2 regions of the Bradyrhizobium sp. UBA2491 genome follow, and region 2 is predicted to be linked to the other one. Evidence: riboswitches for the same ligand, from Rfam matches in the RefSeq annotation. Region 2 holds a riboswitch; the other holds the start of a gene.
The links. Region 2 has a riboswitch for glycine ahead of gcvT (glycine cleavage system aminomethyltransferase GcvT). Riboswitches for the same ligand answer to the same signal wherever they lie in the genome.
Positions count from the first base shown of each region.

Region 1: it holds a riboswitch for glycine, as region 2 does, so the genes downstream of both, B2W55_RS16885 (D-amino acid dehydrogenase) here and gcvT (glycine cleavage system aminomethyltransferase GcvT) in region 2, are expected to answer to the same signal.

Region 1 covers NZ_DDOP01000050.1:75,517-80,341, forward strand. The annotation lists gene B2W55_RS16870 (ABC transporter permease) at 1-119, opposite strand, end outside; gene B2W55_RS16875 (ArgE/DapE family deacylase) at 380-1,678, opposite strand; gene B2W55_RS16880 (hypothetical protein) at 1,675-1,872, opposite strand; gene B2W55_RS16885 (D-amino acid dehydrogenase) at 1,995-3,305, opposite strand; glycine riboswitch at 3,371-3,486, opposite strand; glycine riboswitch at 3,490-3,597, opposite strand; gene B2W55_RS16890 (M20/M25/M40 family metallo-hydrolase) at 3,689-4,819, opposite strand.
Region 2 covers NZ_DDOP01000041.1:36,573-41,397, reverse strand. The annotation lists gene alaS (alanine--tRNA ligase) at 1-1,783, opposite strand, end outside; glycine riboswitch at 1,985-2,075, shown strand; gene gcvT (glycine cleavage system aminomethyltransferase GcvT) at 2,215-3,360, shown strand; gene gcvH (glycine cleavage system protein GcvH) at 3,377-3,742, shown strand; gene gcvP (aminomethyl-transferring glycine dehydrogenase) at 3,919-4,825, shown strand, end outside.

The sequences.
Region 1 (4,825 bases), on a different contig from region 2:
CCGGCGAGGATCGCCGCCGGGTCGCCCGGCGTCAGCCGCAGCAACAGGAACACGAACAGCGCCACCACGCCCATCACGGGAATGGCGGCGAGGATGCGGCGGATGAGATAGCCGATCATCGCTGCTATCTCCTGCCGTCTAATGGTGCGAAGCGAAGGCTGGGCCGCATCATACTCATGGTGTCCCCGTGATGTGTCTCATGCGCTTCTGCGTCTCGTCTCAAGCTAGCGCGAACGTGATGAATTTGCAGGCAAATACTGTGCCAATGGCGACGTTATATCAAGGCGCGGTTCAGGCCGTCGGGGCCTCCCTGGTCTGAAGCTGCTATTTCGAATTGCACTCGTCGTGACGTGCCACCGAGCTGAAACGGCACGTCGATTTACGCTCTCGTCACGCCGCACCAATTGGCCACGAACAGTGCGATGCTCTGCGTTGTCTTGCGAAGACTGTCGAGCTCGACGCGTTCGTTGAACGCGTGCGGGCCAATGCCGTAAGGACCATAACAAAGGGCAGGGATGCCGTAGTCGACGCAATAGTAGCGGGTGTCGTTGACGGCCGTCGACAGGCGCTCTTGCATCGGAGCCTGGAAGACGGAGTGATGGGCCGCAGACAGAGCTGCTTCCGCTTCGCTGCCCGGTTCGCACACCGCTGCGTCCGCCTGAAAACCGCTCCACACCAGCTCCGCCGGATTGCCGGACAGGAACTCGTCGGCCTTGTGCGCCTCAGTCAGGCATTCCTCGATGCCGCGCATCGCCTGCTGCGGCGTTTCGCCCGGCAGCAGACCGAGCCGGCAATCAAGTTCGCACCAGGCTGCGGTCGAACTCGCCCAATCGCCGCCCTTGATGATGCCGACGTTGAACTTGATCGGGTTCTTGACGTTGCGGAACCAGCTGTTGTCGAGCGCCCGGGCATTGAGCGCCTTGGTGTAATCCTGAAATGCGCGCACCAGATGCATCGCCGACAGGATGGCGCTCGTGCCGGACTCGGAATAGGCGACATGCACCGGGGTGCCGCGGACACGCAGCCGAAACCAGACGGCGCCGACCTGGGCGCGTGTGAGCGTATGTCCGGTCGGCTCGGGAATGAGGCAGGCGTCGGCGCGATAGCCGCGCATCAACGTCGACAAGGCGCCGTTGCCGGTGCTCTCTTCCTCGGTCACGGTTTGCAGATGGATGCGCCCGGCCGGGGCATACCCCGCGTCGCGGATCGCATCGAGCGCGAAGATCATGGCCGAGACGCCGGCCTTCATATCTTGCGCGCCACGCCCGAACATCCAGCCGTTCTGCACGGCGCCCGAGAACGGCGGCTGGTCCCAAAGGTCAGCCGGCCCTTCCGGCACCACGTCGATATGACCTTGCAGGATCAGGCTGCGCCCACTGCCTTTGCTGTCGAGCGTAGCAACCACCTGCTGCGATCCGGCAAGATCGATGCCGTCCATTGGTGCAGCCTTCGGATGGCTCATCAGGTTGACGTCCGCAAGGCTGAACGTATCGACGTCGTAGCGACGCTTAGCGAATTGCTCGGCCAGCCAATGTTGCTGCGGCGCTTCTTGTCCACGCAAGCTGCGGAACTGGACCATGCGCGACAGGAACGCGATCTGATCGTCGAAGTTTCGGTCGACGGCCGCGCACAGCTCTGCGGCAATCTGCGCCGGCTTGGTCAGCGTCCCGGTCGTCATGTCGCGCCTTTCGTGAAGCCCGGTGCATGAGCGAGAGCGTTGAGCGTTTCGGAGAAGCGGCGCAGGTGAGCGCGATGCGCGCCGGTGGCGAGTTTGGATATTTCTTCGCGGAAACGACCGCCGTCGACATACGTGCCGTCCACGGTCGCGCGACGCACCGCGTTGCCGCGCGTGCCCGCTAGCTCGATGCGCATTGTCCCCTCCCGCGCTGAAGCCTTTTTCTCATCATAACGCTAGTCCTTGTCAAACGGCGTTTCTCAGCGAATTCCGACTTGGCCACACGCAAATACGCTCATATTCTTCCTCTCCGGCCGGATTATTGGGGGAAAGCTGCGCGTGCGGTCTCGGTCGCATCGCACTGTGAGGGCACCATTGAAGGCGCGTCGAGGTCGCGCCAGTCGTCGATCGCCGCGGCGATCGTCTGTGCCGTCGCGGCCGACAACGTCCAGCCGAGATGGCCATGGCCGGTGTTGTAGAACACGCCCGGAATCCGTCCGGCGCGGACCACCGGCATCATGTTCGGCATCATCGGGCGCAGGCCCGCCCATGGCACGACCTTCGAGGTGTCGATCCCTGGGAAATGATGCCGCACCCAGTCCACCAGCGGCTGGATGCGATCGGCCCTGATGTCGCGGTTGAAGCCGTTGAACTCGGCCGTGCCCGCGACGCGGAAGCGATCGGCACCGAGCCGGCTGGTCACGATCTTGGCGGCCTCGTCGAGCAGGCTCACGGTCGGCGCGGCGTCGCGGCTGCGCGGCGCATCGAGTTGCACGGTGATCGAATAGCCCTTCACCGGATAGACATTGACACGGTCGTTGAGCAGGCCCGCGAAATGGCGGCTCGCCACGCCGGCGCAAATCACGATGCCGTCGGCATGCAAGTCGTGTCGCGTCGCAACGCCGGCGTCCTGCGCGGCGGCTTCGTTCCAGCCGATGCGAAAACCATCATCACCACGCGCGATGGTGTCGACATCAGCTTCGTGGACGAAGCTCGCGCCGCGGCGGGCGCAGGCATCGGCGAGGCCGCGCGTGAACTTGTGGATATCGCCGGTCGCATCCGACGGCGTGAAGAAGCCGCCATAGCAGGCGGTTTGTAGGGCCGGCTCGATGCCGCGGATTTCATCCGCCGTTACCGGCCGGCGATCGAGCCCGCCTTGTTGCAGCAGCGTGTTGACCCGCAGGCCCGCGTCGAAGCCATCCTTGTCGTGATAGACGTGAAGGATGCCGCGGCGCTCGAGGTCAAAGGCGATGTTCTCGCGTTGGGCGATCGAGAACAGATGCTTGCGGGCTTCGATCGCGAGCCGCGTGGTCTCGATGGTGTTGGAGCGATAACGCGCGATGCCACCCACGAACTCGCCGATCCAGGAATATTTGTGCCAGCTCGGCTTCGGATTCATCAGGAGCGGCGCGTCGCTCCTGAGCATCCAGCGCAGTCCCTTGAGAATGGTCGTGGCGCTGTTCCAGACTTCGGCGTTGCTGGCCGAAAGCTGTCCGCCATTGGCGAACGAGGTTTCCATCCCGGCGTAGCGATGCCGGTCGAGGACCGTCACCTCGTAGCCGCGTTCGAGCAGGGCATAGGCCGTCGTCACGCCGGTGATGCCGGCGCCAATGATCGCGATGTGTGGCATGGTGGTCTTCAGGCTCCCGCGGGTTAGAGTCGCCGAACCGCCGGTGAAACCGGCATCGGCGCCCCATCTGTCACGGTACCTGAGAGCTTGATCCGCATCGGGCCTGCGCCCGATCACGAACTATCCCCTTCGGTGGACGTCATGGCCCTTGATGTGCGGCCATGTTCGTCTCTCTCCAGATCGTCCTGACGATACAGTCCTTTTGCCTGAGAGTTTCCGGGGCGGTTGCTCCGTCGGCGCCGAAGCCAACAACATCAGATGTTGTCGCCTCGATCTCTCCCGCATCGTCGTATTGGACGGCCGGACCGTAGGCGAAGCCTCAAAACTGGACAAGGCTAAATTTCGGTCCGGCAGTGCCAACGTGTTGTGCAGTGCAATCGACGTCAGTCCAGCGTTGCGAGCAGTGCCGCCATCAGGCGGCCGCGCTCGGCGAGGCTCTCGACTTCGATATGCTCGTTGAGCGTATGCGCATCAGCGCCGCGAACGCCGAGCCCGTCGAGGGTTGGGATGCCCATCGCGCCGGTGAAGTTGCCGTCCGATCCGCCGCCGGCGCTGCCGTGCGGCAGATCGAAGCCCATCGCCGCCGCGAGGCCTTTTGCCTTTTCATACAGCGCCATGGTGCCGGCGTCCGGCTCCCATACCGGGCGCGTGACGCCGCGCGTCACCTTGAAGGTCACGTCGTTGGCGGTGCCCGACAGGGCCAGCATGCGCTCGACGCCGCGGTCGAGATCGGCCTGGCGCTTGGCCATGCTGAGCGCCTCGCCGGAGCAGGTGGTGGCAACGCAATTGACCCACTGGCCGCCATGCACGACGCCGACCGAGAAGGTGCAGTCGTCGGTGGTCATGCCGTCGATGGCGATGATTTGCCGGGCCATTTCCCGGATCGCGGAACGACCGGAGGACAGCGTCGCACCGGCATGGCTCGGCTTGCCGGTGGCTTCGAGATTGAAGCGCGCGATCGCGTAGCGGCCGGTGACGACGCCGTTGTTCGGCCGGCCGGGCTCGGGCACCAGCACATATTTGTTGCGTGCGGCTTCGGCCTCGATGATGTCGCGGGTCGACGGCGTGCCGACCTCTTCATCTGGCGTGAACAGCACGGTGATCGGCAGCGGCGTCGTAAAGGAGGCGCGGGCGAGTTGCCTGATGGCCTCGATCGACAGATAGTTGCCGCCCTTCATGTCGAAGATGCCGGGCCCGAAGCATTTGTCGCCTTCGCGCCGCCACTTCAGCTTCTCTATGGTGCCGACCGGGTGCACGGTGTCGAGGTGGCCGGCGATCAGGATGCCGGGCTGGCCTTGCTTGGGATGGGGAAAGCGGGCGCGCACGCAGCCCGCGAAGCCCTGGCGTCCCGCGATGCGTTCGATCGTCGCACCCATGATCGCCATCTCGCGCGCGGCGAGATCGAGCATGCGCTCGACCGCGGCAGCGTCCCAGGTCGGGCTCTCGCATTCCACCCAGCCGCGCAGGCCTTGCAACATGGCTTCGGAATCAAAGGGGAGGTTGGCTGGGTTCATGTCGTT
Region 2 (4,825 bases):
GCAGGCGATCGGGCGCGACCAGCGAGCCGCGCTGTGCGATGTGATCGCCGAGCACCTGGCGCAGCGCCTCGTGCAGCAGATGGGTCGCCGAGTGATTGGCGCGGATCGACGAACGCCTGGCGTGATCGACCTCGAGTTGCAGAGCGGTGCCGACGTTCAGCGTGCCCTGCTCCACGGTACCGACATGCACGAACAGATCGCCGGCCTTCTTCTGCATGTCGGTGACGCGGAATTTGACACCCTCGCCCGTCAGCACGCCGATATCGCCGACCTGGCCACCCGACTCGGCGTAGAACGGGGTCTGGTTCAGCACGATCGCGCCGCTCTCGCCGGCCTTGAGGCCATCGACCTCGGCGCCGTCCTTGACCAGCGCCGTCACCACGCCTTCCGCGCTCTCGGTCTCGTAGCCGAGGAATTCGGTCGCGCCGAGCTTCTCGCGCAACGGGAACCAGATCGCCTCGGTCGCCGCCTCACCGGAGCCTGCCCAGGAGGCGCGCGCCTTCTCGCGCTGGCGGTTCATCGCGTCGGTGAATGATGCCTGGTCGACGCTGATGCCGCGCGACTTCAGCGCGTCCTGCGTCAGGTCGAGCGGGAAGCCGTAGGTGTCGTACAGCGTGAACGCGGTGTCGCCGTCGAACATATCGCCCTTCTTGAGGCCGGCGCTCTTCTCATCCAGAATCGAAAGACCGCGCACCAGCGTCTTGCGGAAGCGCGTCTCCTCCAGTTGCAGCGTTTCCTCGATCAGCTTCTCCGCGCGCACCAGGTCGGGATAGGCCTGGCCCATCTCGCGGACCAGCGCCCAGACCAGGCGATGCATCAGCGGCTCGCTTGCGCCGAGCAACTGCGCATGGCGCATCGCGCGGCGCATGATCCGGCGCAGCACGTAGCCGCGGCCCTCGTTCGACGGCAGCACGCCGTCGGCGATCAGGAACGCCGACGAGCGCAGATGGTCGGCGATCACCCGGTACGACGCCACGTTCTGCTCGTTCGGCCCATGGCCGAGGGCCGACGCGGTCGCGTCGATCAAATGGCGGAACAGATCGGTCTCGAACACACTCTCGACGCCCTGCAGGATGCAGGCCATGCGCTCCAGCCCCATGCCGGTGTCGATCGAGGGACGCGGCAGCGCCACGCGCTCCTCCTTCGTCACCTGCTCGTACTGCATGAACACCAGGTTCCAGAATTCGAGGAAGCGATCGCCGTCCTCCTCCGGGCTGCCCGGAGGTCCGCCCCAGATGTGCTCACCGCGGTCGATGAAAATCTCGGAGCACGGACCGCACGGGCCGGTGTCGCCCATCGCCCAGAAATTGTCCGAGGTCGCGATGCGGATGATGCGGTCGTCCGAGAAGCCCGCGATCTTCTTCCAGTAGCCGGCCGCCTCGTCGTCGGTGTGGTAGACGGTGACGAGCAGCTTGTCTTTCTTGAGCCCGAAATCCTTGGTGATCAGGTTCCAGGCGAGTTCGATCGCGCGCTCCTTGAAGTAATCGCCGAACGAGAAGTTGCCGAGCATCTCGAAGAAGGTGAGATGGCGCGCGGTGTAGCCGACATTGTCGAGATCGTTGTGCTTGCCGCCGGCACGTACGCATTTCTGCGACGTCGTGGCGCGCTGATAGCCGCGCTTCTCGACGCCGGTGAAGACGTTCTTGAACTGCACCATGCCGGCATTGGTGAACATCAGGGTCGGGTCGTTGCGCGGAACCAGCGGCGACGACGCCACGATCTCGTGGCCGTTCTCCTTGAAGAAGTTCAGAAATGTCGACCTGATGTCGTTGACGCTGCTCATGTTCATCCAATCGGAAAAAGGGGCCGGCCAGCCGCAAAGAGGCGTCATTTTCCGGCCGAACGCTTTTAGACATTGCCAGCTGCGGTGTCCAGAAACTGTGCAGGCGGATCATGGGCTTGCCGCGACAGCACAAAGCCCATTGGATAGTTGTTGCAGCTGCGTTGACAGTCTTGGTGGCGCCGTGTTTTCTACCTACCTCTAACCCGTCACGTCGGGAGAGACCGGCCTTACCGCCGGCGCCGAAGGAGCAACCGCCCCGGAAACTCTCAGGCAAAAGGACCGCGTGACGTCTGACATCTGGAAAGAGGCGCTGGGGTTCTCCCCGATGCGTCCGCCGACGGGATAATACTCTCAGGCACAGCGACAGATGGGGCTTTCTGCTGGTTTCTCAAGGGGAAATGGGTCCCCGCGGGAACCGCGAGGGCCCTGTGATGCTTGTGCGCGAAACTTCCCCGCTGAAACAGACCCCGCTGCACGCGCTGCATCTGGCACGCGGCGCCAAGATGGTGCCGTTCGCCGGCTACGACATGCCGGTGCAATACACGGCCGGCGTGCTGAAGGAGCATCTGCACACCCGCAAGGATGCCGGCCTGTTCGACGTCTCCCACATGGGACAGCTCGTGCTGAAGGCCAGATCCGGCAAGGTCGGCGACGCCGCGCTGGCGCTGGAAAAACTGGTGCCGCAGGACATTGTCGGCATCGCGCCGGGACGGCAGCGCTACGCGCAATTCACCAATCACGACGGCGGCCTGCTCGACGACCTGATGGTCGCGAATTTCGGCGATCATTTGTTCCTGGTGGTCAATGCCGCCTGCAAGGCAGAGGACGAGGCGCATCTGCGCGCGCATCTCTCCGATGTCTGCGAGATCGTGTCGCTGGCTGACCGCGCGCTGATCGCGCTGCAAGGTCCGAAGGCCGAATCGGCACTGGCGAAACTTTGTGCAGATGTCAGTTCGATGAAATTCATGGACGCCGGCCCCCGCCGCGTCGCCGACATCGATTGTTTCGTCTCCCGCTCCGGCTATACCGGCGAGGACGGCTTTGAAATCTCCGTGCCCGCCGACAAAGCCGAAGCCCTGGTTACCGCGCTGCTCGACAATCCCGACGTGCTGCCGATCGGGCTTGGCGCCCGCGACAGCCTGCGGCTCGAGGCCGGGCTCTGCCTCTACGGCCACGACATCGACACCACGACCACGCCGGTCGAAGGCGCGCTGGAATGGTCGGTGCAGAAAGTCCGCCGCGGCGGCAGCGCCCGCGCCGGTGGCTTCCCCGGCGCCGACAAGATCCTAAGCCAATTCGCACAAGGCGCATCGCGCCGCCGCGTCGGCCTCAGGCCGGAGGGCCGCGCGCCAGTGCGCGAAGGCGCCTTGCTGTTCGCCGACCCGACCTCGACCGAGCCAATCGGCAAGGTGACCTCGGGTGGCTTCGGCCCGAGCCTCAATGCGCCGGTTGCGATGGGCTATCTGCCCACCGCCCTGTCCGCGCTGGACACCATTGTTTTCGCCGAAGTGCGCGGCCAGCGGCTGCCGCTCAAGGTCGCCGCCACGCCCTTCGTCCCCAACACCTACAAACGCTAAACGCCAGAGGATCTCCATGACGACGCTGTACACGTCCGACCACGAATGGCTCCGCATCGAGGGCGACGTCGCCACGATCGGGATCACCGACTACGCGCAGTCGCAGCTCGGCGACGTCGTGTTCGTCGAACTGCCCAAGGTCGGCCGCAGCCTGAAGAAGGCCGAGGCCGCCGCCGTCGTCGAATCCGTCAAGGCCGCCTCCGACGTCTACGCGCCGATCACCGGCGAGGTGATCGAGGTCAACGAGGCGCTGGCCGCCGAGCCTGCCCTGGTCAATTCGGATGCCGGCGGTAAGGCCTGGTTCTTCAAGCTGAAGATCGCTGACAAGAGCGAACTCGGTGGCCTGATGGACGAGGCCGCCTACGCCGCCCACACCGCCTGAGAGAATGAAACAGATTGCGACCACACACTCACTGTCATCGTCCGGCCTTGTGCGTAATTGCGCACTTGGACCGGGCGATCCAGTACGCCGCGCCCCTTCAGCTTAATCGCTGACGTCCCGGCGTACTGGATACCCCGCATTCGCGGAGTATGACGGCTGACAATGAGGACCACGCCATGAACGCGCCTTTCAAGCCGATCAACGAAGCCGCCACCGATTTCGTCCGCCGACACATCGGACCATCGCCGCGCGACATCAACGCGATGCTGGAGACGGTCGGCGCCGCGAGCTTGCAGGCGCTGATGAACGAGACGCTGCCAGCCTCGATCCGGCAGAAGGCGCCGCTCGATCTCGGCCGCGCGTTGAGCGAGACCGAGGCGCTCGCGCATATGAGCGAGCTCGCCGCGCAGAACCAGACCTTCACGTCGCTGATCGGCCAGGGCTATTCCGGCACCATCCTGCCTCCGGTGATCCAGCGCAACATCCTGGAGAACCCGGCCTGGTACACGGCGTACACGCCGTATCAGCCGGAGATCAGCCAGGGCCGGCTCGAAGCCCTGTTCAACTTCCAGACCATGATCTGCGACCTCACCGGGCTCGACGTCGCCAACGCCTCGCTGCTCGATGAAGCGACGGCGGCAGCGGAAGCGATGGCGCTCGCCGAGCGCCACTCGCAGGTCAAGGCGAAGGTATTCTTCGTCGACAAGGAGGTGCATCCGCAGACGCTCGCCGTGATGCGCACGCGCGCCGCCCCGCTGGGCTGGGCGCTGGTGGTCGGCGATCCCCTGACCGAGCTCGACAAGGCCGACGTGCTCGGCGCGCTGCTGCAATATCCGGGCACATCGGGCGCGGTGCGCGACCTCCGCCCGGCGATCGCATCGCTGCGCGCCAAGGGCGCGCTTGCGATCGTGGCCGCGGACCTGCTGTCGCTCACCCTGCTCGCTTCGCCCGGCGAGCTCGGCGCCGACATCGCGATCGGATCGGCGCAACGGTTCGGCGTCCCGATGGGCTACGGCGGACCGCACGCCGCCTACATGGCGGTGCGTGACGCGCTGAAGCGCTCGCTGCCCGGCCGCATCGTTG